DNA from 3 places in the Streptomyces sp. NPDC018019 genome. Region 1 is predicted to be linked to each of the others. Evidence: predicted binding sites of a transcription regulator. Region 1 holds the regulator's gene; each other region holds the start of a gene.
The links. The regulator HrcA, encoded in region 1, represses chaperone genes, less so after heat shock. The targets are predictions, from matches to a motif close to TTNGCACTCNGNNNNNCNGAGTGCNAA.

Region 1 (10,451 bases):
ACCATCGTGTTGATCGTCGACTTCACCTCCAGGATCTCGCCCTTCGCCTCGACCGTGATCTTGCGGCCCAGGTCGCCCTCCGCGACCGCCGTCGCCACCAGGGCGATGTTGCGCACCTGGGAGGTGAGGTTGTCGGCCATGAAGTTGACGTTGTCGGTGAGGTCCTTCCAGACGCCCGACACGCCGCGTACGTGGGCCCGGCCGCCGAGCCGCCCTTCGGTGCCGACCTCGCGGGCGACGCGGGTGACCTCGTCGGCGAAGGCGGAGAGCTGGTCGACCATCGTGTTGACGGTCAGCTTCAGCTGGAGGATCTCGCCGCGTGCGTCCACCGTGATCTTCTGGCTCAGATCGCCGTTGGCCACGGCCGTGGTCACCTGGGCGATGTTGCGCACCTGGCTGGTCAGGTTGGACGCCATGAAGTTGACGTTGTCGGTGAGGTCCTTCCAGACGCCCGACACACCGCGTACCTGGGCCCGGCCGCCCAGCTGCCCTTCGGTGCCGACCTCGCGGGCGACGCGGGTGACCTCGTCGGCGAAGGCGGAGAGCTGGTCGACCATCGTGTTGACGGTCAGCTTCAGCTCCAGCAGTTCGCCCGCCGCCTCGACCGTCACCTGCCGGGTCAGGTCGCCGCGCGCCACCGCCGTGGTCACCAGGGCGATGTCGCGCACCTGGGCGGTCAGCCGGGCCGCCATCGTGTTGACCGCCTCGGTCACGTCGCGCCAGCTGCCGGACAGCCCGGCCACCTTGGCGCGCCCGCCGAGCCGGCCTTCCGTACCGGACTCGCGGGCCACCCGGGTCACCTCGCCGGTGAACAGCGACAGCTGGTCGACCATCCGGTTCACCGCCCGGCCCAGCCGCCGGCGGTCGCCGCGCAGCGGGCGGTTGCCGTCGTGCAGGTCCACCCGCAGGGTCAGATCGCCGCCCGCCACCGCGTCCAGCACCTGGGTGGCCTGGGTCGTCGGGATGACCAGCGCGTCGATGATGGCGTTGGCGGCCTGTACGGAGGTGGCCCAGGTGCCCGGACCCGGGCTGGCGGACATCCGTTCGTCCAGTCTGCCGTGGCGTACGACCTCCGCCCGGAGGCGTAACAGCTCGTCGGACAGGTGCTGGTTGCGGGCGGCTATTTCGTTGTAGACCACGGACAGCTCGGCCAGCATGCCCTCCTGGGCCACCGGCAGTCGGGTCCGGAAATCTCCGGCCGCCATCGACGTCAGGGCGGTCAGAAGGGGTCTGAGATCGGCCGCACGCACCAGATCACCGCCCAGCTCCGGGGACGCTTGGGGAACTGCCGAATCGACCGCCATGTCTTCCCACTTCAGTGACTCGGTGCTTATGGGTGCGCTCAGTCTGTCACCCTGGAGGTGGCGTGTTCGGCGCTATTGCGGAACTGCTCGGGAGTTGCTCAATGCGGACGACGACTTCGTCGGACAGGGACGCCGACGCCCCGGTCGGGGGCGCCGCGGTGGCCCGGGAACCGTCGCGGCCCGGCCGCGGCGCGCCCGGCGGGGCGGCGGTTCCCGGAGCGATCCCTGCCGGGGCTGCCACGGCGGCCCGCTCCCGGACCGGCCCGCACATCATCTTCGAAGCGGCTTCCGACGGACCCCAGGCGGAGCGTTCGGGCGGACTTTCCGAAAGGGGCGGGCCGGTGGATTTCCGTACGGACGCGACCGTGAAGGCAGCCGGCGCGGCGGTTTCGGCCACCAGAACGGGTGCGGCACGGACGAGGGAACCGGCCACGGACGGGGAGGCGGACGTGGGGCCGGGGCGGGGCGGCGGCACGGGCCAAGGGACGGCTGCCGCCGAGAAGCCGACCGCCGGTCAGGAGGGGGCCGCCGCCCAGGAGACGGCCGACGCCCGCGAAGCGATCGCCGGCCAGGAGGCGGCCACCGGCCAGAAGGCGGACGACGCCCGGGAAGCGGCCCGTGCCGCTGAGGACGCCACTGCCGAAGCCGCCGCCGCTGAGGCCGCCGGCACCGAAGCCGCCACCGCTGAGGCCGCCCCGCAGACCGGGGCACTCGAAAAGTCCGCCCCCGTAAGCCCCGCACCCGCCCCCGGCACGGCCCCCGCCGCCCTCCCCGAGGCGCCCGACCCGCCCGCCGCCCCACCGGCCGGACCGCGGCGCGCGCGCCGCGTCGCGCCCACCCGGGACAAACGCGGCGGGCGCACCGCGCGGGCCGGGCGGGCCCGGCGCCGTGGCCGGTACCGCCATGACGGGCGGGACAGCGTCCGCCGGTCGAGCCTGCCCGGCACCCCGCACGCCGCCGCGGCGGCGCGGCAGTTCGTCCGCGCCGCCCTGGCCGACTGGCGCTCCCGGTCGCTGCCCGGCGCCGAGGCCGTCGGCGACCGCCTCGCCGACGAGGCCGTCCTGCTGGTCAGCGAACTGGTCACCAACGTCGTCGTGCACGCGGGCACGGCCGTGGAGCTGCTGTGCCGCCTGGAGCCCGGGCCGGCGGCGGACGGGGCCGCCGCGGTCGTCGTCGAGGTGTCCGACCACCACCCGACCCGCGCCGTACGGGCGCGCCAGGCGTCCGCCGTGGACGAGACCGGCGGCCACGGCCTGCAACTGGTCGGCGCGGTCGCCGAGTCCTGGGGCATCACCTACCGGCGCGACCTGAAGACCGTGTGGTTCCGGATCCTGACCGGGGCGCACGAGCGGACGTACGGCCCGTCGGCCCGCTTCTCCGGCGACGACCTGAAGCTCCAGCGCGACCTGCGGGCCGCCGAACTGCTGGCCCCCGCGCCCGCCCGCCGCTCCCCGGCGCGCCGCACCGACGCCGACTGGATCAATCACGGCGCCCTGTCCTTCCTCGCCGAGGCGTCCGACCTGCTGTCCGGGCAGCTCGACGAGGAACAGGTGGCGCTGCTCGCCGCCCAGCTGGTCGTACCGCGCCTCGCCGACTGGTGCGCGGTGTGGCTGTACGACGGCGGTGGCCGGGACAGCGCGGGCGCGACGCAGCGGCTGGCCCGCGTCTGGCACTCCAGCGAGAGCCGCATCGACGCGCTGCGCATGGCCCTGGAGAAGGACCCGCCGATGCTGCCCGGGCCCGGTCCGCAGCGGGACGGCGCCGGGGCCGCGGCGCCCTGGCCCTGGCCCCAGGAGCCGAGCGGGTACGGGCCGGGCGGTGCCGCGCTGGCCTGCCGGCTGCTGGCCGGCGGCCGTGACCACGGCACGCTGCTGATCGGGCGCGCCGGGCTGATGCGCTTCCCCGACGAGGTCGTGGGCCTGATAGAGGACCTGACCCGCCGGGTCGCCCGCGCCCTCGCCACGGCCCGCGCGTACCGGAACCAGGAACGGATCAGCCAGGTGCTGCAACGCCGCCTGCTGCCGAGGGGCCGGCCCGACGTTCCCGGCCTGGAGTCCTTCGTGGTGTACGAACCGCGCGAGGGCGCCTGGGCCGGCGGCGACTTCTGGGACCTGTTCGACGCCGGGGACGGACGGTGGTGCTTCGCCCTCGGCGACGTGTGCGGCAGCGGCCCGGAGGCCGCCGCGGTCACCGGTCTCGCCCGCCCCGTCCTGCGGCTGCTGGCCCGCGACGGGTACGGCGTCGGTGAGGTGCTGGACCGGCTCAACAAGACCATGGCCCGCGAGGCCGCGGACTCGGTGGCGGCCGTCACCGCGGCGGTCGCGGCGGCGGGCAGCGGCCTGGACACCGCCGTCGAACTGCGCGCCGAGACCGAGCAGACGCGCTTCCTCTCCCTGCTGTACGGCGAGATCGTGCCCAGCGCCGACGGCACGGCGGGCGCCCGGTGCACCCTGGCCAGCGCCGGACATCCCCTGCCGCTGGTCCTCGGCACGGACGGCGCGGTGCGGGTCGCCGCGGTGCCGCAGATGCTGCTCGGCGTGGTGGAGGACACCTCGTACGAACCGGAGTCGTTCGACCTGGCGCCCGGCGAGACGCTGCTGTGCGTCACGGACGGCGTGACCGAGCGGCGCAGCGGCGACCGGCTGTTCGACGACGATGACGGCCTGGCCGGCCACCTCGCCGCCTGCACCGGGCTGGGCGCCACCGCCGTCGCCGAGCACATCCGGCGGGCGGTGCACGCCTTCGCCGCCACACCGCCGGACGACGACCTGGCCCTGCTGGTGCTCCAGGCGACGGGGCGGCGGTAGCGGGGGAGCGGCTGCCCGGCGGAGCTGCCGGGACCGGCATCCTGGGCGGGCGCCGCCCGGGTGGTGGCAACGGGAAGGGACCGGGCCGGGCGGGCGCCGCCGGGCCCGCTCCCGGCCGACCGACGGGCTTCCCGCCGTATGCCGGACAATGGAAGGCATGCCTTCCGCACTCCCCGATGGTGAGCCCATGCCCGAGGACGGGGCGCTGCCCGGTCACGCCCTGACCGGTGCGGGCGCCCGGCCGCTCGGGTTCTACCTGCACGTGCCGTACTGTGCGACGCGCTGCGGCTACTGCGACTTCAACACGTACACGGCCACCGAACTGCGCGGCTCGGGCGGCGCGCTCGCCTCGCGGGAGAACTACGCGGACACCGTCGCCGAGGAGATCCGGCTCGCCCGCAAGGTGCTGGGCGACGATCCGCGGCCGGTCGAGACGGTGTTCGTCGGCGGCGGCACGCCGACCCTGCTCCCGGCCGCCGACCTGGGCCGGATGCTCGCCGCGATCCGGGACGAGTTCGGGCTGGCGGACGGCGCGGAGATCACCACCGAGGCCAATCCGGAGACCGTCGACCCGCGTTACCTGGCCGAGCTGCGGGACGCGGGCTTCAACCGGGTCTCCTTCGGGATGCAGAGCGCCCGGCAGCACGTCCTGAAGATCCTCGACCGTACGCACACGCCGGGCCGCCCGGAAGCGTGCGTCGCCGAGGCCCGCGCGGCGGGCTTCGAGCACGTCAACCTCGACCTCATCTACGGGACCCCCGGCGAGTCGGACGACGACTGGCGGGCCACGCTCGACGCCGCGCTCGGCGCCGGGCCGGACCACATCTCGGCGTACGCGCTGATCGTCGAGGAGGGCACCCAGCTGGCCCGCCGCATCCGGCGCGGCGAGGTGCCGATGACCGACGACGACGTGCACGCGGACCGCTACCTGATCACCGAGGAGGCCCTGTCCGCGGCCGGCTTCCACTGGTACGAGGTCTCCAACTGGGCCACGACGGAAGCGGGCCGCTGCCGCCACAACGAGCTGTACTGGACCGGGGCGGACTGGTGGGGCGCGGGACCGGGCGCGCACAGCCACGTCGGCGGCGTCCGCTGGTGGAACGTGAAGCACCCCGGCGCGTACGCCCAGGCCCTCGGCGAGGGCCGGTCCCCCGGCGCGGGCCGCGAACTCCTCTCCGACGAGGACCGCCGGGTGGAACGCATCCTCCTCGAACTCCGCCTCGCGGCCGGCTGCCCCCGCTCCCTCCTCGCCCCCGCCGGCGCGAAGGCCGCCGAGCGCGCCCTCGCCGACGGCCTCCTGGAGCCCGTCCCGTACGAGGCGGGCCGCGCCGTCCTGACCCTGCGGGGGCGCCTGCTGGCGGACGCGGTGGTGCGGGATCTGGTGGACTGATCACTCGGCGGGGTGAGTCATGTGCTTCCCGCGCGGATCGCCCTACGCTGGTTCCTAGTCTGCTGTCGTACTCATGGGCGACGGCGTGAAGCGGAGGACCACGGAGATGACCGCTGTGGACGACCGGCCGACCACTCACCCCCTCGTCGCGTTCTTCGAGGACCTTGAGGTCCCCGAGGGCTACAAGGCGGAACTCCTGCGGGGGGAAATCGTGATGATGGCTGGTCCCGATCTGGTGCACAACCGGATCGTGCTGAGGGTGCTGCGACAGATCCCGGATCAGAAATGGGACTGCCTTCAGACGCAGGACATCGACTTCCTGCGACAAACCAGTGAGCCGCAGCCCGACCTCGTCGTGCTGGATCGCGATGCCGGGCCTGAATCGGGGCGGTTGCTGCCCCCCGAGCTGGTCACGCTGCTCGTAGAAGTGGTCTCGAAGAACAGCGTCGACCGCGATTACCGCCTCAAGCGCTCGATCTACGCCGCCGGTAAGATCCCCGCCTACCTGATCATCGACCCCATCATGGGCCACTGCGTCCTGCTCACCGAGCCCACCGGCAGTGACGAGGAAGCCGATTACGCGGCGCAGCGCATCAGCAAGTTCGGCGACCCTGTTCCCCTGGACCTGCTCGGCGTCGAGCTCGACACCAGTAAGTTCCAGACGTTCCCCGACGTCACGCCCCACTCCCGGCCGTATCGCCCGTAACGAAGTCGATCAGTTCCTCCACCCGCCCCAGCAGCGCCGGCTCCAGGTCCTTGTACGAGCGGACCGAGCCGAGGATCCGCTGCCAGGCCGCGCCCGTGTTCTCCGGCCAGCCGAGTGCCCGGCACACGCCCGTCTTCCAGTCCTGGCCGCGGGGGACGGACGGCCAGGCGGGGATGCCGACCGAGGACGGTTTCACGGCTTCCCAGACGTCGATGTACGGGTGCCCGACGATCAGGACGTCCGGGTCCGTGACCGACGCCGCGATGCGGGACTCCTTCGAGCCGGGGACGAGGTGGTCCACCAGGACGCCGAGGCGGGCGTCGGGGCCGGGGGAGAAGGAGCGGACGATGGCCGGGAGGTCGTCGATGCCTTCGAGGTATTCCACGACGACGCCCTCGATGCGCAGGTCGTCGCCCCAGACGCGTTCCACCAGCTCGGCGTCGTGGCGCCCTTCCACGTAGATGCGCCCCGCGCGGGCGACCCGTGCGCGGGCCCCGGGGACGGCCAGCGAGCCGGACGCGGTACGGGCCGGTCCGCGCGCGGCCGGCCGGGTCGCGGGCCGTACGAGGGTGACGGGCTTGCCGTCCAGCAGGAAGCCGCGCGGCGTCATGGGGAAGACGCGGTGTTTGCCGAAGCGGTCCTCAAGGGTGACGGTGGGGCCCTCGGCGGTCTTCTCGCAGCGGATCACCGCCCCGCAGAACCCGGTCACGGCCTCCTCGACCACCAGGTCCGGCTCCGCCGCGACCTCGGGGGCCGGCTGCTGCTTCTTCCACGGCGGGGTGAGGTCCGGGCCGTACTGTCTGCTGCGCATCCGACAGACGATAAGAAGGGATGGCCGGTCAGCGCCGCGACACGCCGAAGCGACGGCTGAGCGCGTCACGTTGCTCACGGACGAATCGGGCATCCACGACAGCGCCGTGCCCGGGTACGTACCGCGCGTCCTCCCCGCCGAGGGCCAGCAGCCGGTCCAGCGCGGCCGGCCATTGCCCGGGAAACGCGTCGGGCCCGGCCTGCGGCTCGCCGGACTCCTCGACCAGGTCGCCGCAGAAGACGACCTCGGGCGAGCCGTGGCTGCCGGGGACGAGGACCACCAGGTCGTACGCGGTGTGGCCGGGACCGACGTTGGCCAGCAGCACCTGCCGGTCACCGAGGTCGAGGGTGCGCTCGCCGGAGACCAGATGGTGCGGGTGGACCAGCAGGTCGGCGGCCTCCGCGGCGGCATCCGGGGCCACACCGTGCGACTCCGCGCTGCGCCGCAGTTCGTCCTGGGCGCGCGGCAGGAACGCGTCGAGGCCCGCGGCGCCGAAGACCTGGACACCCGCGAAGGCGGCGGTGCCGAGGATGTGATCGAAATGGGGGTGGGTCAGCGCGACGTGCGTCACGTTCCGGCCCGTGATGCCGCGCAGCTGACGGCGGAGTCCGGCACCGTCCCGGATCGTCGCGCCGGTGTCCACGATCAGCACGCCGGAGGCGCCGACGACGGCACCGACCGTCTCGTCCCAGCCGGGCATCCGGCGCCGCCCGACACCCGCGCCGAGCTCTTCCCACCCGGCCTCTTCCCACGTCGTACGCATACCGAGACGCTAGCGGCAGCGCGATACCGTTGCCCGCCGGGCCGGCGGTCGCCGGACGCCCGCCGTGCCCGCGGCACGCGCGGTCGCCGGGTGCCCGCCCGGGCCCGCGGCGGACCGGCCGCGCGCTCCCGGAGCGCGGACCCGGTACCGCGGCCCTTGCCCCGCCCACGTGACCCGGCCGTACACTTGGTCCGGGTCTGGCACTCGGACCTGATGAGTGCCAGGGAAGACGACCCGGGAAGAACCCGGCCGCGCGCCGGTGACACGGCCGGACTGGAGGTGTGCGCGATGCTCAGTGAACGCAGACTCGAAGTGCTGCGCGCCATCGTCCAGGACTATGTCGGGACCGAGGAGCCGGTCGGCTCCAAGGCGCTGACCCAGCGGCACAAGCTCGGGGTCTCGCCCGCCACGGTCCGCAACGACATGGCAGCCCTGGAGGACGAGGGCTTCATCGCCCAGCCGCACACGAGCGCCGGACGCATCCCGACGGACAAGGGCTACCGCCTCTTCGTCGACAAGCTGGCAGGCGTCAAGCCGCTGTCCAGCCCCGAGCGGCGCGCCATCCAGAACTTCCTGGACGGCGCCGTCGACCTGGACGACGTGGTGGGACGTACGGTACGGCTGCTGGCGCAGCTCACCCGGCAGGTCGCCGTCGTGCAGTACCCGTCGCTGACCCGGTCCACGGTGCGGCACGTGGAACTGCTGTCGATGGCCCCGGCCCGGCTGATGCTGGTCCTGATCACGGACACCGGCCGGGTCGAGCAGCGCATGGTGGACTGCCCCGCGCCGTTCGGCGAGACCTCCTTGGCGGACCTGCGGGCGCGGCTGAACAGCCGCGTGGTGGGCCGGCGGTTCACGGACGTGCCGCAGCTCGTGCAGGATCTCCCGGAGTCCTTCGAGCAGGAGGACCGGGGGACGGTCTCGACAGTTCTGTCGGTGTTGCTGGAGACTCTGGTGGAGGAGACCGAAGAGCGGCTGATGATCGGCGGCACCGCCAATCTCACGCGCTTCGGGCATGATTTCCCACTGACCATCCGGCCGGTGCTGGAGGCCCTTGAGGAGCAGGTGGTGCTCCTCAAACTGCTCGGGGAGGCCAAGGACTCCGGCATGACCGTACGCATCGGGCATGAGAATGCCCATGAGGGCCTGACGTCCACATCGGTCGTCGCGGTCGGCTACGGTTCGGGCGACGAGGCAGTCGCCAAACTCGGCGTGGTCGGACCGACCCGCATGGACTACCCCGGAACGATGGGAGCGGTACGCGCAGTGGCACGTTACGTCGGACAGATCCTCGCGGAGTCGTAAGTGGCCACGGACTATTACGCGGTCCTGGGCGTACGGCGCGACGCCTCGCAGGACGAGATCAAGAAGGCTTTCCGGCGGCTGGCGCGCGAGCTGCACCCGGATGTGAACCCGGATCCGAAGACCCAGGAGCGGTTCAAGGAGATCAACGCCGCTTACGAGGTGCTGTCGGACCCGCAGAAGAAGCAGGTCTACGACCTCGGCGGCGACCCCCTCTCGCAGGCGGGTGGCGGCGGCGGGGCCGGCGGCTTCGGCGCGGGCTTCGGCAACTTCTCCGACATCATGGACGCGTTCTTCGGCACCGCCTCGCAGCGCGGACCGCGCTCCCGCACGCGGCGCGGCCAGGACGCGATGATCCGGCTGGACGTCGAGCTGGACGAGGCGGCCTTCGGCACCACCAAGGACATCCAGGTGGACACCGCCGTCGTCTGCACGACCTGTTCGGGCGAGGGCGCGGCGCCGGGCACCTCGGCGCAGACCTGCGACATGTGCCGCGGCCGCGGCGAGGTCTCGCAGGTCACCCGGTCCTTCCTGGGCCAGGTCATGACCTCCCGGCCGTGCCCGCAGTGCCAGGGCTTCGGTACGGTCGTGCCGACCCCGTGCCCCGAGTGCGCCGGCGACGGCCGTATCCGCTCGCGCCGTACCCTCACGGTCAAGATCCCGGCCGGTGTGGACAACGGCACCCGCATCCAGCTGGCGGGCGAGGGCGAGGTCGGCCCCGGCGGCGGCCCGGCCGGCGACCTGTACGTGGAGATCCACGAGCTGTCGCACCCGACGTTCCAGCGGCGCGGCGACGACCTGCACTGCACGGTCACCATCCCGATGACGGCGGCGGCGCTGGGCACGAAGTGCCCGCTGGAGACGCTGGACGGCGTGGAGGAGATCGACATCCGGCCCGGCACGCAGTCCGGCCAGTCGATCCCGCTGCACGGCCGCGGCGTCACCCACCTGCGCGGCAACGGGCGCGGCGACCTCATCGTCCACGTCGAGGTCATCACACCGTCGAAGCTCGACGCCGAGCAGGAAGAACTGCTGCGCCGCCTCGCGAAGCTCCGCGGCGAGGAACGCCCGCAGGGACAGTTCCAGCCGGGCCAGCAAGGGCTGTTCTCGCGGCTCAAGGATGCGTTCAACGGACGGTAGCGTGTTGTCCTGCCGGGGGGCCGGGGGTTGTCCCCCGGGCTGGCACTGTCAGCCGGGCCAGCAAGGGCTGTTCTCGCGGCTCAAGGACGCGTTCAACGGGCGCTGATCAAGCAGGCCGGACCGGACGGCGGCCGGGGCATGCGTCCCCGGCCGCCGTTCGCCGTTCCCGCCCGAAGTGCCCTGATCGCCGGGCCTGTTTGATCTTGATGCGGACGGCCCCGGTTCGGG
Region 2 (10,451 bases), on a different contig from region 1:
CCGCGAGGCCCGGCGCAGCCGCCGCTGAGCCCTGCCGTCTGCCGCCGCCCCGCCGCCTGCTGCCGAGCCCCGTCCCGCCGCCTGCCGCCGAGCCCCGCCCCGTCCGGCGCGGAGCCGCCCGTACGGTCCGGCGGCGACGGCACGTTGTAGCCGATGCGCCGGTACGCCCGGCACGCGCCCGCGCCCGCCCGGTAATGTCGTCGCCATGGGCAGCCCCCCGAACACCTTGCCGACGCCGGTCACCGAAGCGGGCCGGGACGGCCTCGCCGCGCTGCTGGACAGCCCCGGCCGGGCCGTGATCGCTCTGGACTTCGACGGCACGCTCGCCGACATCGTGCCCGACCCCGAGAAGGCCCGCGCCCACCCCGGGGCCGTGGCGGCGCTCGCCCGCCTGGCACCGCGCCTGTGCTCGCCGGTGGTCATCACCGGACGCCCGGCCGGCGTCGCGGTCCGCCTCGGCGGCTTCGCGGACGCGCCGGGCCTGGAGCGGCTCGTGATCCTGGGCGGCTACGGCGCCGAGCGCTGGGACGCGGCCACCGGCACGGTCCAGGCCCCCGCGCCGCCCCCGGGCGTCGCCGCCGTCCAGGCCGAACTGCCCGGCGTCCTGGACGGGCTGGGCGCCTGGCACGCCTCGTGGGTGGAGGACAAGGGCCGCGCCATCGCCGTCCACACCCGCCGCGCCGAGGACCCGCAGGCCGCCTTCGAGCTGCTGCGCGAGCCGCTGTACGCGCTCGCCGAACGGCACGGCCTGATCGTCGAACCGGGCCGGTACGTCCTCGAACTGCGCCCGCCCGGCATGGACAAGGGCGTCGCGCTGGCCGACTACGTACGCGAGACCGGCGCCACCACCGTCCTCTACGCGGGCGACGACCTGGGCGACCTCGCCGCCTACTCCGCCGTGGACAAGCTCCGGTCGGACGGCCTGGCCGGGGTGCTCGTGTGCAGCGGCAGCGCGGAGGTCGCCGAGCTGGCCGGCCGGGCCGACCTCGTCGTCGACGGCCCGGCGGGCGTCGTCGCCCTGCTGAACGCCCTCGCGGACCGGCTGGAGACGGCCGCCTGACGCACGCGGCCGGGGCCCTCCCCGGGGCCCCGGCTCCGCTACTGCTCCAGCGCCCGCAGCTGCTGGAGGAACCACCGGTCCGGCGGCAGCGCGGTGGCCGCCGCGGCCAGCCGCTTCGTGCGCTCGGCCCGCTCGCCGTCCTCCAGGGACAGCGCCTCGTGCAGCGCGTCGGCGGTGCCGGTGATGTCGTACGGATTGACGCAGAACGCGTCGTCGCCCAGCTCCGCGTACGCCCCGGCCTCACGGGACAGCACCAGCGCGCAGCCCCGCTCCGAGACCACCGGGATCTCCTTGGCGACCAGGTTCATACCGTCCCTGATCGGGTTGACCAGCGCCACGTCGGCGATCCGGTAGGCGGCCAGCGACCGTGCGAAGTCGTCCTTCACGTGCAGCACCACCGGCTGCCAGCCCGGTGTGCCGAACTCGGCGTTGATCTCCTCGGCGAGCCGCCCGACTTCGTCCGTGTACGCGCGGTAGACCTCCAGGTCCTGCCGGGAGGGGTAGGCGAACGCCACGTGCACGACGCGCTCGCGCCACTCGGGGCGACCGGCCAGCAGCGCCCGGTACGCGCGCAGCCCGCGCACGATGTTCTTCGACAGCTCCGTACGGTCCACCCGGACGATCGTCCTGCGGTCCTCGCCGCCGATCTGCTCGCGCAGCGCGGCCAGCCGCTCGTCCACGTCCGGCCGGTGCGCCCGCTCCCGCAGGAACTCCGCGTCCGCGCCCAGCCCGTGCACGCCGAGCCGGGTCGTACGGCCCGCGTGGGTGACGCTCAGCCCGTCGTCCCCGTGCGTGACCTCGGCGCCCAGCACCGCCACGCAGCACTCCGCGAACGCCTCGGCCCAGCGGCGCGTCAGGAACGCCGCCCGGTCGCCGCCCAGCATCCCGAGCAGCACCGCCTCGGCCACGTCGTCCGGCAGCATCCGGAAGTAGTCGGCGGGCGCCCACGGCGTGTGCGAGAAGTGCCCGATGCGCAGGTCGGGGCGGCGGGCGCGGAGCAGGCCGGGGACCAGCGCGAGGTGGTAGTCCTGCACCAGCACCACGGCACCGGGCGCGGCCTCGTCGGCGAGCGCGTCCGCGAAGGCCGCGTTGTACGCCTCGTACGACGCCCACCGGGCGCGGAAACCCTCGTCGAAGGACGGCTCCAGCGGTGTCTGGTAGAGCAGGTGGTGGACGAACCAGAGCACCGAGTTCGCGATGCCGTTGTAGGCGTCGGTGAAGACATCGGCGGGGATGTCCAGCATGCGCACGTGCTGCCCGCCCGTGTCGGCGGTGTCCAGGTGGCCGCCGGCGCGCCGGGCGGCCACACGGTCGCCGTCCCCGAGGGCGGCGCACACCCACACCGCCCCGTCGGAGCCGATGGCGGAGAGACCGGAGACCAGCCCGCCGCCGCCCCGTTTGGCGGTGAGCGAGCCGTCCTCCCCCTTCGTGTACGAGACCGGGCCGCGATTGGACGCGACGAGAACCTGGGCACCAGAACGCGCGGAGACCATGCTGCGAGACTAGCCCGCGACAGATCCGCTCAAACGTGCGGCGCCCAGGGCGGACGTCACGGTTTTCCGCGGTGGCCGGCGAGGTACCCGGAGGGCTTCTCCGGCTCTGTGCCGGGAGCGCCCCGACCCGGCCCCGGCTCAGGCCGCGCGGCGCTCCGCGTACTCCGGTATCTCCGCCATCGGCGGCCGCTCCTCGGTGTCCACGTCCCAGGTGCGCGGTACGAAACCGGCCTCGCCGCGCTCGAACTGGGTCAGCCGCGGGCGCACCAGGTGGCCGCGCGCCAGCCGCAGCTGCGCGGTGCGGTAGATCGCCGCCGCCATCCGGCCGAGCGCCTGGCCGCCCTGGTGGCGGTGCTTGCGCACCCCGACGTCGACCTGGGCCAGCGCGTCCAGCCCGGCCGTGTGCAGCGCGTCGACCAGCAGGCCCAGCTCCACGCCGTAGCCCACCGGGAACGGCAGCCGCTCCAGCAGCGACCGGCGGGCCGCGTACTCGCCGCCCAGCGGCTGCACGAATCCGGCCAGCTGCGGCCAGTGCAGGTTCAGCAGCGGCCGGGCGACCAGCTCGGTGACCCGGCCGCCCTGCCCCGCCGCCTCGCCCAGCGGCCGGTCGTACATCCCCTTGACGAACTGCACGCCCGGGTCGGTCAGCAGCGGCCCGACGATCCCGGAGACGAACGTGGCGGAGAACTCGCGCAGGTCGGCGTCGACGAAGCAGACGATGTCACCGCGGGTGACCAGCAGGGAGCGCCACAGCACCTCGCCCTTGCCGGGCAGCGCGGGCAGCCGCGGCAGCACCTCGTCCCGGTGGACCACCCGCGCGCCCGCCTCGGCCGCGACCTTGGCCGTGCCGTCCGTGGACCCGGAGTCCAGCACCACCAGCTCGTCGACGAGCGGCACCGACGGTGTCATCAGCTCCGTACGGATCGCCTCGACGATCGCGCCGACCGTCGCCTCCTCGTCGAGCGCCGGCAGCACGACGGAGACCGTCTGCCCCGTCTCGCGCTTGGCGGCCAGCAGCCGGTCGAGCGGGCGGTCGGCGGCCGACCAGGACCGGCTGGCCAGCCAGCGCTCCACCTCTTCCAGCACCTGCGCGTCTCCTTCGTTCCCGGACCAGCGATGTGATCCATCTCGCGGTGCGGACGGCTGTCTCAACCGCCCGGCCCTTCGGCTACAGTCTTGAACAACGCGATCGCCCCGGACATGCCGGGGTCGCCGCGACAAACGCCTGGGCCCCGGCCCAGCGCCATACCGCTCATCCAGAGGGGCAGAGGGACACGGCCCGTTGAAGCCCCGGCAACCCTCCAGCCGTCTCGTCTCCGCGCCCGCCGCGGACCGCGGGGCTCCGGCTAGGGAAGGTGCCAATTCCGTCTCGTGGCGAGATGCGCCGCGAGGAAGATGAGGAGAAAGGGCCTCGCCTCCATGGCTGTGCAATCCCCCGAAAGCACCCTCTCCACCACGGTCTCCCTGGGCCCCGCCGTCGCCCTGTCCTGCCGCGAGTGCGGCGAGCGCTTCGACCTCGGACCGATCTTCGCCTGCGCCGTCTGCTTCGGGCCCCTGGAAGTGGCGTACGACCTGCCGGCGGGCGACCCCGAGGGGCTGCGCAAGCGGATCGAGGCGGGCCCCAACAGCATCTGGCGGTACGCGCCGCTGCTGCCCGTCCCCGCCGACGTGGCGGCCAAGCCCAACCTCAACCCCGGCCTGACCAAGCTGGTCAAGGCCGACAACCTGGCCCGCGAGCTGGGCGTCACCGGCGGCCTGTACGTCAAGGACGACTCCGGCAACCCGACCCACTCCTTCAAGGACCGGGTCGTCGCCATCGCCGTCGAGGCCGCCCGCGCCTTCGGCTTCACCACCCTGTCCTGCTCCTCCACCGGCAACCTGGCCGGCGCGGTGGGCGCCGCCGCGGCCCGCGCCGGTTTCCGCTCCTGCGTGTTCATCCCGCACGACCTGGAGGCGGGCAAGGTCGTCATGGCCGCGGTCTACGGCGGCGAGCTGGTCGGCATCGAGGGCACCTACGACGATGTCAACCGCTTCTGCTCGGAGCTGATCGGCGACCCGCTCGGCGAGGGCTGGGGCTTCGTCAACGTCAATCTGCGCCCGTACTACGGAGAGGGCTCCAAGACCCTCGCCTACGAGATCTGCGAGCAGCTCGGCTGGCGGCTGCCGGACCAGATCGTCATCCCGATCGCCTCCGGCTCCCAGCTCACGAAGATCGACAAGGGGCTGAAGGAGCTGATCGCGCTCGGGCTGGTCGAGGACCGGCCGTACAAGATCTTCGGCGCCCAGGCCGAGGGCTGCTCGCCGGTCTCCACCGCCTTCAAGGCGGGCCACGACGTGGTACGGCCGCAGAAGCCGGACACCATCGCCAAGTCGCTGGCGATCGGCAACCCGGCCGACGGCCCGTACGTGCTCGACATCGCCCGGCGCACCGGCGGCGCCGTCGAGGACGTCACCGACGCGCAGGTGGTCGACGCGATCAAGCTGCTGGCCCGTACGGAGGGCATCTTCGCGGAGACCGCCGGCGGGGTGACCGTGGGCGTCACCGAGAAGCTGATCGAGAACGGCCTGCTCGACCCGGCGCTGACCACCGTCGTGCTGAACACCGGGGACGGCCTCAAGACGCTGGACGCGGTCGCGCCGACCACCGGGCCGACGGCCACCATCCGGCCGAGCCTGGACGCGTTCCGCGCGGCCGGCCTGGCGGGCTGACCGCCACCCGTCCCGTCCCTCCCTCCCGCATCCCGCCCGCAAGCCGGAAGGCAGAACACCATGAGCGTCAACGTCCGCATCCCGACCATCCTGCGCACCTACACCGGCGGCCGGGCCGAGGTGCCCGCCGAGGGCGCGAACCTCTCCGAGGTCATCGCGGACCTGGAGAAGAACCACTCCGGGATCGCGGCGCGCGTCCTGGACGACACCGGCAAGCTGCGCCGCTTCGTGAACGTCTACGTCAACGACGACGACGTGCGCTTCGAGCAGGGCCTTCAGACCCCGACCCCGGACGGCGCGGGCGTCTCGATCATTCCGGCGGTGGCCGGCGGCTGCTGAGCGCCAGGAAGCCGTAAGGATTCTTTCCGGCCCTTTCCGGGGCCGACGGCCGGAATCGCCCCGTCCGCCACGAAGCGGACGGGGCGATTCCGTGTTGTTAAAGGCGATACAGTTGTGGTGATCCCTCGTCGTACGCGTGCCGAGCGCAGAGAAGACCCCGGCAAGTTGTGGGCGAAGTGTGGACATGAATTGTCGCGTTGGTGAGCTATGCCCGGCCCGACTTGCCCAGGAGTATGGGCATATATCCGCATTTTTGCGATTGTTCGCACGCAGAATTCTCGTCCGATTGACCTGTTGCGCTGGGCAGTTGGACAGATACATTCAGCGGCGGTCGACGCGTTCCGGCGCACACCCCCTCCTGTCGGGGGGTGAGGTCTGACCCGGGTCCGCGGAGTGCGGTCCTGTGCAAGGGCCAGTAATAGGGGAGTTAGGCATGGCTCAGGGCACCGTCAAGTGGTTCAACGCGGAGAAGGGGTACGGCTTCATCGCGGTCGACGGTGGTGCGGATGTTTTCGTCCACTACAGCGCGATCCAGATGGACGGCTACCGCACCCTTGAGGAGGGCCAGCGGGTCGAGTTCGAGATCTCGCAGGGCCAGAAAGGGCCGCAGGCGGACATGGTCCGCGTGGCCGGCTGAAGCGCCGACCGACTGCTGCGTACGAGGGTCCGCGTCTCCTTGGGGAGGCGCGGACCTTCTGTATGCGGCCCGGACGCCGCGGGGCGCGCCGGGCCATCCGGCCGTGCCCGGTTTGACGGTTGTCGCGCCGGGGGAGAGCTCTCGCCAACGCGCTTGCACTCTCGTGGGTCGAGTGCTAATCATTGCGTTAGCACTCTACGAGTGAGAGTGACAGCTAAGGACCGACTCGGTGAGGTCGGCGGGCCGGTGGGGCAAGGAACCACAGGGTCGCAGACCGTCCGTCGCGGGCGCCAGCGCGGTCCGGAGTATCCACCCTCCCCCAGACTCCGTCCGGGGGGACCCCCAGTCCGGGAGGACCACTTCACATGGCCAAGATCATCGCGTTCGACGAGGAGGCACGGCGCGGTCTCGAGCGCGGGATGAACCAGCTCGCCGACGCCGTCAAGGTCACCCTCGGCCCCAAGGGCCGTAACGTCGTCCTCGAGAAGAAGTGGGGCGCCCCCACGATCACCAACGATGGTGTGTCCATCGCCAAGGAGATCGAGCTCGAAGACCCGTACGAGAAGATCGGCGCCGAGCTGGTCAAGGAGGTCGCGAAGAAGACGGACGACGTCGCCGGTGACGGCACGACGACCGCGACCGTCCTGGCCCAGGCCCTGGTCCGCGAGGGCCTGCGCAACGTCGCCGCCGGCGCCAACCCGATGGCGCTCAAGCGCGGCATCGAGCGCGCCGTCGAGGCCGTCTCCGCCGCCCTGCTGGAGCAGGCCAAGGACGTGGAGACCAAGGAGCAGATCGCCTCGACCGCCTCCATCTCCGCCGCCGACACCCAGATCGGCGAGCTGATCGCCGAGGCCATGGACAAGGTCGGCAAGGAAGGCGTCATCACCGTCGAGGAGTCCCAGACCTTCGGTCTGGAGCTGGAGCTCACCGAGGGTATGCGCTTCGACAAGGGCTACATCTCGGCGTACTTCGCCACCGACATGGAGCGGATGGAGGCGTCGCTCGACGACCCGTACATCCTCATCGTCAACTCGAAGATCTCCAACGTGAAGGACCTCCTTCCGCTGCTGGAGAAGGTCATGCAGTCGGGCAAGCCGCTGCTGATCATCGCCGAGGACGTCGAGGGCGAGGCCCTGTCGACCCTGGTCGTCAACAAGATCCGCGGCACCTTCAAGTCCGTCGCGGTCAAGGCCCCGGGCTTCGGCGACCGCCGCAAGGCCATGCTCGGCGACATCGCCATCCTCACCGGTGGCACGGTCATCTCCGAGGAGGTCGGCCTCAAGCTGGAGAACGCCGGTCTCGACCTGCTCGGCCGCGCCCGCAAGGTCGTCATCACCAAGGACGAGACCACCATCGTCGACGGTGCCGGCGACAGCGAGCAGGTCCAGGGCCGCGTCAACCAGATCCGCGCCGAGATCGAGAACAGCGACTCGGACTACGACCGCGAGAAGCTCCAGGAGCGCCTGGCGAAGCTGGCCGGCGGCGTGGCCGTCATCAAGGCCGGTGCCGCCACCGAGGTCGAGCTCAAGGAGCGCAAGCACCGCATCGAGGACGCCGTGCGCAACGCGAAGGCGGCCGTCGAGGAGGGCATCGTCGCCGGCGGTGGCGTCGCCCTGCTGCAGGCCTCCTCGGTCTTCGAGAAGCTGGAGCTGGAGGGTGACGAGGCCACCGGTGCCGCCGCGGTGAAGCTGGCGCTGGAGGCCCCGCTCAAGCAGATCTCCGTCAACGGCGGCCTCGAGGGCGGCGTCGTCGTGGAGAAGGTGCGCAACCTGGCCGTCGGCCACGGTCTGAACGCCGCGACCGGCGAGTACGTCGACATGATCGCCGAGGGCATCATCGACCCCGCCAAGGTCACGCGCTCCGCGCTGCAGAACGCCGCGTCGATCGCCGCGCTGTTCCTGACCACCGAGGCCGTCATCGCCGACAAGCCGGAGAAGGCCGCCGCGGCTGCTCCGGGCGGCATGCCGGGCGGTGACATGGACTTCTGATCCTCCCGGATCACCTGTCCTTGGTTCGCCGGGGCGGTACCCCTCCTCCCAGGGGGGTGCCGCCCCGGCGGCGTTTTCGGGCCCGGCAGGCGCCCGGGACCGGCGCGCGTCCGGGTCCGTGCCCGGCGGGCGCCCGGCTCCGTACGGCTGAGGTCCGACGGTCGGGCACGGCGGTTGGGTACGGCGGTCCTTGCGTGGCCCCCGGGTGACGGGTACACGAACCCCCATGACGACTCGAAACGGGCAGACCGCCCGACCGGACCGGTTCGACGCGGACACCGTCGCGCTGATCACCGGCGGCAGCAGCGGTGTGGGCCTGGCGGCCGCGCGGCGGCTGCTCGCGGACGGCGCGCGGGTGGTGGTGTGCGGACGCGACGCGCGCCGCCTCGACACCGCCGCCGCGCACCTGCGGGAACGGGCGGAAGCGGCGGTGACGGGCGGTGAGACGGCCGTCGCGGGCGGCAGCACGGGGGTGGCGGGCGCCGCCGCGGACCGGGTGCTGGCCGTACGGGCCGACACCGCCTCCGTCGCCGACCTCGACGCCGTGGTGCAGGCCGTGCGCGAGCGCTTCGGGCGCCTCGACATCATCTTCGCCAACGCCGGGGTGTACGCCGCGGCCCCCTTCGAAGAGATCACCGAGGCCGACTTCGACCGTGCGGTCGGCGTGAACTTCAAGGGCGTCTTCTTCACCGTCCAGCGCGCGCTGCCGCTGCTGCGGGACGGTGGCGCAGTCGTCATCAACGCCTCGTCGCTCATCCAGCGCGGGCAGGCGGACGCCACCCTGCACTCCGCGACCAAGGCCGCCGCGCACAACCTCGCGCGCACGCTCGCGGCGGCGCTCGCCGGGCGCCGTATCCGCGTCAACTCGGTCAGCCCCGGCTACGTCGACACGCCGATGTTCGCGGGCTCGGACATCGATCCGGCGGAGGCGGAGAGGCTGCGGGCGCAGACGGCGGCGGGCCGGTTCGCGCATCCCGAGGAGATCGCCGCCGCGGTCGCCTTCCTGGCCTCCGGCGAAGCGGCGTACGTCAACGGGCAGGACCTGGTCGTCGACGGCGGGCTGCACGGCTGCGCCCTGTGAGCGGGCACCGCCGGGCCGCCTCGGCGGTATGTCGCTTTCTGTGAGATACGGCATGTAAGGCGGCGCTGGTCCCGGTATGGACATGGCGGCCATACTTTCCGGAGCCTTGCCGGAAGGTGATCTTCCGGTACGGCCGCCCCCCGCACCCCGGACGCCCCCTTAAGGACGCCCATGAGCACGCTCGACTCCCTGATCGTCGCCGTCAACGACGGTCTGTGGACCTACCTGCTGATACCGCTGGTGGTCTGCGCGGGCCTGTATTTCACGGTCCGTTCCAAGGCCGTACAGCTGCGGCTCTTCCCGGAAATGCTGCGCGTGCTCAGGGACCGGTCGCAGCCCCGGGCGGACGGCTCCAAGCCGGTCTCGTCCTTCGGCGCCTTCACCATCTCCGCGGCGGCGCGGGTCGGTACGGGCAACATCGCCGGTGTCGCCACCGCCATCACCCTCGGCGGCGCGGGCGCGGTGTTCTGGATGTGGGTGATGGCGCTGATCGGCGGTGCCTCGGCCTTCGTGGAATCGGCGCTGGCACAGCTCTACAAGGTGCGCGACCGCGGCGGGTCCGGCACGTACCGGGGCGGCCCCGCGTATTACATGCAGCGCGGGCTCGGCAAGCGCTGGCCGGGGGTGCTGTTCGCGGTGGCGATCACCGTGACCTTCGGGTTCGTCTTCAACGCCGTGCAGTCCAACACGATCACGGCCGTGGCCTCCGGCTCCGTGCCCGGCGGCGGACCGGGCTGGTTCGCCCCGGCGGTCGGCGTGCTGCTGGCCGTGCTCCTGGGCCTCGCGATCTGCGGCGGCGTGCGCCGCATCTCGGCGGTCACGACCGTCCTCGTACCGGTCATGGCCGTCGTCTACCTGCTGCTGGGCGCCACGGTCGTCCTGCTCAACCTCGGTGATCTGCCGCGGGTGTGCGGCGACATCGTCGGCGGTGCCTTCGGCGTCAAGGAGCTGGCGGCCGGCGGGCTCGGCGCGGCGATCCAGCAGGGCGTCCGGCGCGGGATGTTCTCCAACGAGGCGGGTCTGGGCTCGGCGCCCAACGCGGGCGCGGCGGCCGAGGTCACCCACCCGGTCAAGCAGGGCCTCGTGCAGTCCCTCGGCGTCTTCTTCGACACCCTGCTGATCTGTTCGATGACCGCCTTCATCA
Region 3 (10,451 bases), on a different contig from region 1:
AGGCGGGGCCGCGCCGGAATCGGGTGGTCCGGTTCCGGCCCTGCGGGCGGGGCTCAGTCCTCACCGGGCGCCATCCGGTAGCCCGTGCCGTGCACGGTACGGATCGAATGGCGGCCGAACGGGGTGTCGACCTTCTTGCGCAGCGACGAGACGTACACCTCGACGATGTTGGGGTCCACGTCGGCCGGCGAGTCCCAGACCTCGTCGAGGATGTCCCGCTTGGCGACCGCCTGGCCGTCACCGGCCATGAGGCAGCGCAGCACGGCCAGTTCGCGGGCGGTCAGCTCGATGTCGGTCTCGCCGCGGCGGCAGCGGCGCGCGTCGGCGTCCAGGGTGAGGTCGCCGCACTGGAGCGTACGGGGGCGCTCGGCGGCCCGGCCGCGCCGGGTGAGGGCGCGCAGGCGGGCGAGCAGCACGACGAAGGAGAACGGTTTCGTGAGGTAGTCGTCGGCGCCCGAGTCCAGGCCCTCGGCCTCGTCGTACTCGCCGTCCTTGGCGGTCAGCATCAGCACGGGCGTCCAGTCGTCGCGGCGGCGCAGCCGCCCGCAGATCTCGTAACCGCTGGGCCCCGGCAGCATCACGTCCAGCACGATGGCGTCGTAGTCCCCGGTCAACGCAAGCTCAAGACCGCGGTGGCCGTCCCGGGCCAGATCGACCCAGTGCCCCTCGGCGGCCAGCCCCCGCCGCAAGGAGTCGGCCAGACCCTCTTCGTCCTCCACGACCAGTATGTGCATGGGGCCATTGTGGCGGCTACACATGCCGCTGACGCGGCGGGTGAGGGGGTGGGGTGCGCGGCTTCCGCCTTACGCCTGGTGGGGGTGCGCGCCGTGCGCGAGGGGTCCGGTGGGTGGGGGCCCCGAGCCCCACAACGCAACCAAATGCGATCAGCGCGCAGCGCGAAGGCCCACACCCCCACCCGCCGCGACAGCGGCATGCGGCGTGCGGCATGCACCCCCGGGCCAAGGATTCCCCGGCCCCCCACCTGGGCAAGGTGGCCACGACCCCCGTAACCGGAAAGACGCGCCGCAAGGCGCATTGGCACTCCGCTTGACCGAGTGCTAACCGCGTCATAGTCTCGGCTCTGGCACTCTCCACCGGGGAGTGCCAAACACAGCGACGGGCAGGTCCGGCACCCGCGACGACGGATCCACCTGGTCGCCACCTCAGACAGTTAACCCCGTGAGATCTCCGAAGGGGGAGGTCGGATCGTGACGACCGCCAGCTCCAAGGTTGCCATCAAGCCGCTTGAGGACCGCATCGTGGTCCAGCCGCTCGACGCCGAGCAGACCACGGCTTCGGGCCTGGTCATTCCGGACACTGCCAAGGAGAAGCCCCAGGAGGGCGTCGTCCTGGCCGTGGGCCCGGGCCGCTTCGAGGACGGCAACCGTCTTCCGCTCGACGTGACCGTCGGCGACGTCGTGCTCTACAGCAAGTACGGCGGCACCGAGGTGAAGTACAACGGCGAGGAGTACCTCGTCCTCTCGGCGCGCGACGTGCTCGCGATCGTCGAGAAGTAATTCACCGAAGATTGCCTTGATCTGCGCCCCTGGTTCCCGCGTCTAAACAACCGGTCACCCGGGGCGCAGTTCGTTGGAGAGAACGACTAAGGACACGTAACTCATGGCGAAGATCCTGAAGTTCGACGAGGACGCCCGTCGCGCCCTTGAGCGCGGCGTCAACAAGCTTGCCGACACCGTGAAGGTGACGATCGGCCCCAAGGGCCGCAACGTCGTCATCGACAAGAAGTTCGGCGCCCCCACCATCACCAACGACGGTGTCACCATCGCCCGTGAGGTCGAGGTCGACGACCCGTACGAGAACCTCGGCGCGCAGCTGGTGAAGGAGGTGGCGACCAAGACCAACGACATCGCCGGTGACGGCACCACCACCGCCACCGTGCTGGCGCAGGCGCTGGTCCGCGAGGGCCTGCGCAACGTCGCCGCCGGTGCCTCCCCGGCCGCCCTGAAGAAGGGCATCGACGCCGCGGTCAAGGCCGTGTCCGAGGACCTCCTCGCGACCGCCCGCCCGATCGACGAGAAGTCCGACATCGCCGCCGTGGCCGGTCTGTCCGCCCAGGACAAGCAGGTCGGCGAGCTGATCGCCGAGGCGATGGACAAGGTCGGCAAGGACGGTGTCATCACCGTCGAGGAGTCCAACACCTTCGGTCTGGAGCTGGACTTCACCGAGGGCATGGCCTTCGACAAGGGCTACCTGTCGCCGTACATGGTCACCGACCAGGAGCGCATGGAAGCCGTCCTGGAGGACCCGTACATCCTCATCCACCAGGGCAAGATCTCCTCGATCCAGGACCTGCTGCCGCTGCTGGAGAAGGTCATCCAGGCCGGCTCCTCGAAGCCGCTGCTGATCATCGCCGAGGACGTCGAGGGCGAGGCCCTGTCGACCCTGGTCGTCAACAAGATCCGCGGCACCTTCAACGCCGTCGCGGTGAAGGCCCCCGGCTTCGGCGACCGCCGCAAGGCGATGCTCGGCGACATGGCCGCCCTGACCGGCGCCACCGTCATCGCCGAGGAGGTCGGCCTCAAGCTCGACCAGGCCGGTCTGGACGTGCTGGGCACCGCCCGCCGCGTGACCGTCACCAAGGACGACACCACCATCGTGGACGGTGGCGGCAAGTCCGAGGACGTCGAGGGCCGCGTCAACCAGATCAAGGCCGAGATCGAGACCACCGACTCGGACTGGGACCGCGAGAAGCTCCAGGAGCGTCTGGCGAAGCTGGCCGGCGGCGTCTGCGTGATCCGCGTGGGTGCGGCCACCGAGGTCGAGCTCAAGGAGAAGAAGCACCGTCTGGAGGACGCCATCTCCGCGACCCGCGCCGCGGTCGAGGAGGGCATCGTCTCCGGTGGCGGCTCCGCCCTGGTGCACGCCGTCAAGGTGCTGGAGGGCAACCTCGGCAAGGAGGGCGACGAGGCCACCGGTGTCGCCGTGGTCCGCCGCGCCGCCGTCGAGCCGCTGCGCTGGATCGCCGAGAACGCGGGCCTGGAGGGCTACGTCATCACCTCGAAGGTGGCGGAGCTGGAGAAGAACCAGGGCTTCAACGCCGCGACCGGCGAGTACGGCGACCTGGTGAAGGCCGGCGTCATCGACCCGGTCAAGGTCACCCGCTCGGCGCTGGAGAACGCCGCGTCGATCGCCTCCCTGCTGCTCACGACCGAGACCCTGGTCGTCGAGAAGAAGGAAGAGGAGGAGGCCGAGGCCGGTCACGGTCACGGCCACGCCCACTGAGGCACCTCAGCCGTACGAGGCCCGGTCCCCTTTCGAGGGGGCCGGGCCTCGTCCCGTTCACGGGGGCACGGTGAACACGGGGCGGGGGAGCACGGGGTTCGGGAGCGCGGAATTCGGGAGCGCGGGGAAGGGCTCGGAGGAGTCGCCGTGTCAGGCCGAGCGGTCGAGCTCCCCCGGACGTACGGGCGCGGCGAACGGCTGCCCCTTCGTGTAGCGCTCCACCTCGTCCAGCGCCTGGTCGGCCATGCGGTGGAGTTCGCCGCCCAGGGAACCGGCGATGTGCGGCGTGAGCAGGACGTTGGGCAGGTCGTACAGGGGCGAGCCGGGGGGCGGTAGCGGTGGGTCGGTCACGTCCAGGACGGCGTTGAGGCGGCCGGACACGAGTTCGGGGAGCAGGGCCGCCTCGTCGACGAGCGTGCCGCGGGCGGTGTTGATCAGGGTGGCCCCGTCGCGCATGCGGGCCAGCCGGCGGGCGTCGAGCAGGTGGCGGGTGGCGGGCAGTGCGGGGGCGTGGACGGTGACCACGTCGGAGGCGGCGCAGAGGTCGTCGAGGGAGGCGAGGGTGACGCCGAGGCGGGTGGCCTCGGACTCGTCCACGTACGGGTCGTGGAGGAGGACCGTCAGGTCGAAGGGGCGCAGGAGGGCGATGACGCGGCGGCCGATGTGGGAGGCGCCGATCACGCCCACCGTACGGCGGTGGTTCCCGGCGCCTTCCAGTTCCTCGTACCAGTTGTGGGGGGCGCGCAGCGCGCGGTAGCGGTGCGCGGTGTGCAGGACGCGCTTGTTGGCGAAGAGGATCGCGGCGAGCGTGTATTCGGCGACGGGCTGCGCGTTGGCCGCGGCGGCCGAGGTGACGGCGATGCCGCGGTCCCAACAGGCGCTGCTGACATGGTGTTTGACCGAACCGCCGGCGTGGATGACGGCCCGCAGGCACGGGGCCCGGTCGAGGACGGCCGAGGTCAGCGGGGGCGCGCCCCACGAGGTCAGGAGGATCTCGGCGTGGGTCAGCGCGGTGGCCACGGCCGGGGGCGGGTCGGCCAAGTCGTGGGCGACCAGGCCGGGATCGGTGCGGGTGAGTGCCGTCAGGCGGCTGCGGTGGCGGTCGGCGAGCAGGCGTTCCGCGAGGCCCGGTTGCATGGCGAGGAGCAGCGCGGGGTGGAGTCGTGCCTGGTCGGAGCGATTGTCAGTGGTGTGGTGCATGGTGGAAGCGTGCTCCTGGTCCGGGGGCGTCATTGGACGCTTCCGGCGGTGAGTCCGGCCTTCCAGTGCCGCTGGAGGGACACGAAGGCGATGATCAGGGGGAGGACGGCGAGGAGGGAGCCGGTGACGACGAGGGGGTAGAAGGACGGCTCGCCGTGGGCGTTGCCGTTCCAGGCGTACAGGCCGAGGCTCACGGGGAAGAGCCGCTGGTCGGAGAGCATCACCAGGGGGAGGAAGAAGTTGTTCCAGATCGCGGTGAACTGGAAGAGGAAGACGGTCACCAGGCCCGGTGCGACCATCCGCAGGCCGATGGACCAGAAGACGCGCAGCTCGCCCGCGCCGTCGATACGGGCGGCTTCGAGCGCCTCGTCGGGGATGTAGCCGGCGCTGAAGACCCGGGCCAGATAGACGCCGAACGGGTTGACGAGCACCGGCACCAGCACCGACCAGTAGGTGTTGACCACGCCGGTCCTGCTGGCCAGCAGGTAGAGCGGGAGGGCCAGCGCGGTGGTGGGGACCAGGACGCCGAGCAGGACGACGCCGAAGAGGTGTTCCTTGCCGGGGAACGTGTACTTGTCGAAGGCGTAGCCGGCGGCCACGGAGATCAGGGCGCACAGCGCGGCACCGGCGCCCGCGTAGAGCAGGCTGTTGGCGTACCACCGGAAGTAGATGCCGTCGCCCTCCGCGGCGAGGCGGGAGAGGTTGCCGGCCAGGTCGAAGCCCTCGAAGGACAGGGCGTCACCGGCCAGCAGGCCGCCCGCGTCCTTGGTGGCGGCGGTGACCAGCCAGACGAGGGGGAAGAGCGTGTAGAGGACGGCGAGGACGAGCGCCGCGTTGACGGCCGCGGGGGAGAGCCAGCGGCTGCGGGAGCGGCGGGCGGCGGTGCGTACGGCCGGGACGCGTGCGGCCGGGGCGCGGGACGGGCGTACGGGCGCGGGGGACGCCGGGCCGGAGTCGGCGGTGCGGGGCGGTGGCGCCATCAGGGCCTGCCCTTCGGGTGGGCGAGCGGGGGACGGTGCGGGGGACGGGCGGTGCCGGGGGCGCCGGCCGTGCGGGACGGGCGACGTCCGGGCCGGGCGGACCGGGCGGAGCGGCCGGAGAGGCGGGTGACGGCGAAGGACAGCAGCGCGGCGGTGAGGGCGAGCAGGACGGAGGCGGCGGCGGCCAGGCCGTAGTCGTTGCGGGCGAAGGCGGCGGTGTAGGCGTACAGGTTCGGCGTCCAGGAGGAGGTGACGGCGGAGCCGGAGCCCTGGTTGAGGATCAGTGGCTCGGTGAAGAGCTGGAGCGAGCCGATGACGGTGAAGAGGGCCACCATGACGAGGGAGGAGCGGATCAGGGGGAGCTTGACACCGGTCGCGATGCGCCAGGCGCCCGCGCCGTCCACGGTGGCCGCCTCGATCACCGAGCGGTCGATGGCCTGGAGGGCGGCGTAGAAGATGACCATGTTGTAGCCGAGCCACTCCCACAGCGCGATGTTGACGACGGAGGGCAGCGCCCCGGCGGGGGAGAGGAAGTCGAGGCCGAGGCCGCCGGACTCCATCGCGGCCACGACCGGGCTGAGCTTGGGCGTGTAGAGGTAGACCCAGATCAGGGCGGCGATGACGCCCGGCACGGCGTGCGGCAGGAACAGGGCGAGCTGGAAGAAGCGGCGGGCGCGGGCGAGCGCGGAGTCCAGCAGCAGGGCCAGCGCGAGCGCGCCCGCGAGCAGGAGGGGGATGTAGAGGGCGCAGTAACCGAGGAGGACGAGGAAGCCGTCGCGGAAGGCGTGGTCGCCGAGCGCCGCCGCGTAGTTGCCGAGTCCGCTGAAGACCGTGTGCGTGCCGCCGAAACCGAGGCCGGACTGCTGTTCGGTGAAGAGGCTGAGCCAGACCGCGTAGCCGATCGGGACGACCATGACCACGCCGAACAGGGCGAAGAAGGGGGTGAGCAGTACGGCCGCGGCGCGTGTCCTGGCGTTCACCGGCCCATGACCTTCAGGCCGCGCTTGCGCAGTTCGCGCACCGTCGCGTCGCTGCCGGCGCGTACGGCGGCGGCCAGCGAACCCGTACCGCCCGCCACCTTGCCGAACTCGTCCTTGAGCGTGGTGTTGGTGGTGCTGGTGGCCGGGCCCCAGCCCCAGTTCGCGTTGACCGAGGCGGCGGCCGCGTCGAAGAGGGCGTAGACGTCCTGGCCGCCGTAGTAGCGGGTGTCGAAGGCCCGGCGGGCGACCGGGCGCAGGGCGGTGGCGGCCGGGTAGGCGCTGGACTCGCCGGAGGCGACCCGGGCCCGGACCGCTTCGGGCGCGGTGGACATCCAGGCCGCGAACCGCACGGCGGCCCCGGCGTGCCGGCTGCTCTTGGTCACGGCCGTCGTCGAGCCGCCGAGCATGCCGCTGGCGGGCCTGCCGTCCCAGGTCGGCACGGGTGCCGCCGCCCACTTGCCGCTCTGGTCCGGCAGCGTGCCCTTCAGTACGCCCGCGCCCCAGGAGGCGCCGAGGTAGCCGACGGTGCCGCCGCTCCGGAGCGAGTTGGTCCAGCCGGGGCTGAAGGAGACGTGGGTGTGGACGAGGTCGTCCTTGAGGAGGCCCTGCCAGTAGTCGGTGACCTTCCGGGTCGCCGGGTCGGTGGTGGTGAGCTTCCAGGAGTCGCCCTCGGTGGCGAACCACCGGGCGCCCGCCTGCCAGACCATCGCCTCGAAGGTGGTCGGGTCGTCGGGGAAGAACGTGCCGATGCGGGCCTTCGGGTCGGCCTTCCTGACCGCGGCGGCGGCGGTGCGGAAGTCGTCCCAGGTGTGCGGCACTTCGATGCGGTGCCGGGTGAAGAAGTCCTTGCGGTAGTAGAAGACCTGCGGCGCGGCGTCGAAGGGGACGGCCCAGTTCCGGCCGCCGAGGGTGGTCAGCTGGACGGCCTGCGGCAGCAGCTGTTTCTTCAGCCCGGACGTCATGTACGGGGTGATGTCCTTGATCGCGCCCTGGCTGACGAACTCCGGGAGCGTCGGGTATTCCACGCTGACCAGGTCGGGCGCGTTGCCCGCCGTGACCGCGTTCGAGATCTTGGCGTAGCCGCCCGCGGTCCCCGAGGGGATCTCCTCGAACCGCACCTTCGTGTCGCGGTGCGTGGCGTTGAACGCGTCCACGGCCTGCCGGGTGCCCTTGGTCCAGCCCCAGTACGTGAGGGTCACGGTGCCTTCGCTCCCGGCGGCGCCACTGCCGCCGCAGGCCGTCAGCAGCGTCAGGGCGGTGAGGCCGCCGGCCAGTGCGAGGGCGTTTCGTCTGCTGCTCCAACTGGTGCTCATGGCGCGGCTCCTGAGCGGGTGAAGGGGCGCGGCGCGAAGGGGGTGGCCGCGATCCGCGATCCTTGGGCCGGTCCTGAGCGAAGTCAAGAGCGAAAGATTGATTGATCGAAAAAAGAACAGGATGGGGGAGGCCAGGGGGGGCGAGGGGGCGTACGGGGATCAGACGGAGCCGCCTCCGGCCGCCGGGCCGCCTCCGGCCGCCGGGCCGACTTCGGCGGCGGAGCTGCCTCCGGCCACCGGGCTGCCTTCGGTGCCGGAGCTTCCTTCGACCGCCGGGCGGTCTTCGGTGGTGGAGTCACCGGGTCCCGCACCCCTCCCCGCGCCGCACGAGGCCCGTACCCGCAGGGCGGGGAGCAGGGCGAGGTGACGCCGCGGGGCGGGATCGTCGGCGGCTTCCCGCAGCCGCTCCAGCAGCAGCCGGGCCGCCTGCCGGCCCACCTCGCGCTTCGGCGGGGCCACTGCCGTCAGCGGCGTGTCCGCCAGGGCCGCCACCTCGTCGTCGTACGCGACCAGCGCCAGCTCGTCCGGCACCCGTACGCCCAGCTCCGCCAGCCGCTGCACCACCTGGATCGCGTCCACGTCGTTGTGCACCAGCGCCGCCGTCGCCCCGCCCGAGGCCACCGCCGCCCGCAGTTCCCGTACGGCCCGCTCGAAGCCCTCCGGATCGCGTTCCGCCGGTACGGAATCGATCACCGGCCGCGGCCCCGGCGCCCCGAGGGCGCGCAGCGCCGCCGCGTACCCCTCGCGCACCGCGAGCGCCGTCGGGCTGTCGGCGCGCGCCACCAGCAGCGGCGTCCCGTGCCCCTGCCCCATCAGGTGACGCAGCGCCAGCAGCACGCCGTGGCCGTGGTCCGAGCACACCCGGTCCAGCCCCGCCAGCGGGCTCCCCGGCGGCACGCTCCGCTCCAACAGCACGACGGGTACCGGTAGTTCGGCGACCCAGCCGCCGTACTCGGCCGGGTCGCCGGGCCCCCGCCAGCCCGGCGCGACGAGCAGTCCCTCGGCACCGGCCGACAGCAGCCCCGCGGCACGTGCCGGGTCGCCCTCGGGGCGGTAGTCCGAGATCCGCAGCACGAGCCGGGCCCCGGCGCGCGCCGCTGCCTCATGGGCGCCGCGGATCACGTCGGCGAAGTAGTACGTGGCCGAGGGCGCCAGCAGGCCCAGTACGCGCCCCTCGGCGGCGGGCGCCCGGCCGTCGGCGCCCCGGTCGCGCTGCCGGGGCCAGGCCACCGCGCCGTGCACCCGGTCGAGCAGCCCCTTCCCGGCCAGCGCCTCGACGTCGCGCCGTACGGTGACGGGCGAGACGCCGAGCTGGTCGGCCAGTTCGGTGACGCGGGCCGAGCCGCGTCGCCGTACCAGGGCCAGCAGACGGTCATGACGTTGCACAGCACGCTCGCGCACGGCGGCAGCCCCCTCGCGGTGTGGTGGCCCGGGCCGGCCGGCACCGGACCTGTCCTCTACCGGCCCACGGCCCCGAACGGAACCAGGCCGCGGCCCCGGAGCGGACCGGAGCCCCGGCACGGACCGGAGCCCCGGCGCGGACCGGGCCGCAGCTCCGGACGAGCCCAGACCACAGCCCCGGACGCACCGGCACGCAGCCCCGGACGCACCAGACCGCAGTCCCCGCACGGACCAGACCGCAGTCCCCGCACGGACCGGCACGCAGCTTCTCCCGCACAGCCCGGGACACGTATCCAAGATGAAGACGCACCCTAGTCCAGCGCGATCGAACGGCGCAGGAATCGGTCATTCGATCAGGAACCCTTGACCTTCGATCGCGACGAGCCGAGGATTTCCAGGTCGTCGACCGCGAGGAAAGCGCCCATGACCGTGTCGCCCTTACCGCACCCCGCCGACCGGAAGGCCGGTTCCCCGCCCCCCGAGGACCGCGAGCGCAGTCCGTACACCGGATGGACCCGCGCGCACTGGGAAGCCACGGCCGACAGCCTCCTCCAGGCGGTCGCGCCGTACGCCTCGCCCCGCAACGGGCTCGTCAACCTCCCGGGCATCCGCCCGAGTTGGTCCGGCCCGCGCTCCGACGGCCTCGAAGGCTACGCCCGGACCTTCCTGGCGGCCGCCTTCCGGGTGGCCGGCAGCCGCGGCGAGGACCCGCACGGTCTGCTGGCCCGGTACGCGGAAGGGCTCGCCGCGGGCACCGAGCACCCGGTCGACGACCCGGACATCGGTGCCGGGCACCCCGACGCCTGGCCGCTGATCCCCGGCACCCGGCAGGCCATCGTCGAATCCGCCTCCATCGCCCTGAGCCTGCGGCTGACCCGCCCCTGGCTGTGGGACACGCTGGACGACGACGTGCGCACCCGCACCGTCGAGTGGCTGCTGCCCGCCCTCGACCCGCCGCCCATCGACAACAACTGGTGGCTCTTCGGCCTGACCGTCGGCGGCTTCCTCCTGGACGCGGGCATCGAGACGGACTGCGCGCAGGCGTCCGTCGACCGCGCGCTGGAGCGCATCGACGGCTGGTACCGGGGCGAAGGGTGGTACAGCGACGGTCCCAACCAGTCGTTCGACCACTACAACGGCTGGGCGCTGCACTTCTATCCCGTTCTGCACGCCCATCTCTCCGACGACCGCGCCCTGCTCGACACCTACGGCGAGCGACTGCGCGCGCACCTCGACGGCTACCGCCGGATGTTCGACGCCAACGGCGCGCCGATGCCGTTCGGCCGCTCGCTCACCTACCGCTTCGCCACCCTCGCCGCCCCCTGGCTCGGCGC

Region 2: a site for HrcA is predicted at 6,391-6,417, ahead of groL (chaperonin GroEL). Genes of this name have one in related genera too.
Region 3: a site for HrcA is predicted at 1,036-1,062, ahead of groES (co-chaperone GroES). Genes of this name have one in related genera too.

What each region holds. Positions count from the first base shown of each region.
Region 1 covers NZ_JBIRGD010000004.1:147,785-158,235, reverse strand. The annotation lists gene ACH4FX_RS09090 (HAMP domain-containing protein) at 1-1,304, opposite strand, end outside; gene ACH4FX_RS09085 (SpoIIE family protein phosphatase) at 2,240-4,111, shown strand; gene hemW (radical SAM family heme chaperone HemW) at 4,269-5,501, shown strand; gene ACH4FX_RS09075 (Uma2 family endonuclease) at 5,608-6,207, shown strand; gene ACH4FX_RS09070 (DUF3097 domain-containing protein) at 6,176-7,018, opposite strand; gene ACH4FX_RS09065 (MBL fold metallo-hydrolase) at 7,047-7,781, opposite strand; gene hrcA (heat-inducible transcriptional repressor HrcA) at 8,070-9,086, shown strand; gene dnaJ (molecular chaperone DnaJ) at 9,087-10,223, shown strand.
Region 2 covers NZ_JBIRGD010000005.1:128,198-138,648, reverse strand. The annotation lists gene ACH4FX_RS10670 (DUF3263 domain-containing protein) at 1-28, shown strand, start outside; gene otsB (trehalose-phosphatase) at 206-1,060, shown strand; gene ACH4FX_RS10660 (trehalose-6-phosphate synthase) at 1,099-2,553, opposite strand; gene ACH4FX_RS10655 (glucosyl-3-phosphoglycerate synthase) at 2,692-3,639, opposite strand; SAM riboswitch class I at 3,803-3,955, shown strand; gene thrC (threonine synthase) at 3,973-5,262, shown strand; gene ACH4FX_RS10645 (MoaD/ThiS family protein) at 5,323-5,601, shown strand; gene ACH4FX_RS10640 (cold-shock protein) at 6,035-6,238, shown strand; gene groL (chaperonin GroEL) at 6,604-8,226, shown strand; gene ACH4FX_RS10630 (SDR family NAD(P)-dependent oxidoreductase) at 8,453-9,307, shown strand; gene ACH4FX_RS10625 (alanine/glycine:cation symporter family protein) at 9,479-10,451, shown strand, end outside.
Region 3 covers NZ_JBIRGD010000001.1:224,816-235,266, forward strand. The annotation lists gene ACH4FX_RS01135 (response regulator transcription factor) at 54-734, opposite strand; gene groES (co-chaperone GroES) at 1,209-1,517, shown strand; gene groL (chaperonin GroEL) at 1,621-3,243, shown strand; gene ACH4FX_RS01150 (hydroxyacid dehydrogenase) at 3,394-4,443, opposite strand; gene ACH4FX_RS01155 (carbohydrate ABC transporter permease) at 4,473-5,423, opposite strand; gene ACH4FX_RS01160 (carbohydrate ABC transporter permease) at 5,423-6,403, opposite strand; gene ACH4FX_RS01165 (ABC transporter substrate-binding protein) at 6,400-7,716, opposite strand; gene ACH4FX_RS01170 (LacI family DNA-binding transcriptional regulator) at 7,876-9,117, opposite strand; gene ACH4FX_RS01175 (DUF2264 domain-containing protein) at 9,541-10,451, shown strand, end outside.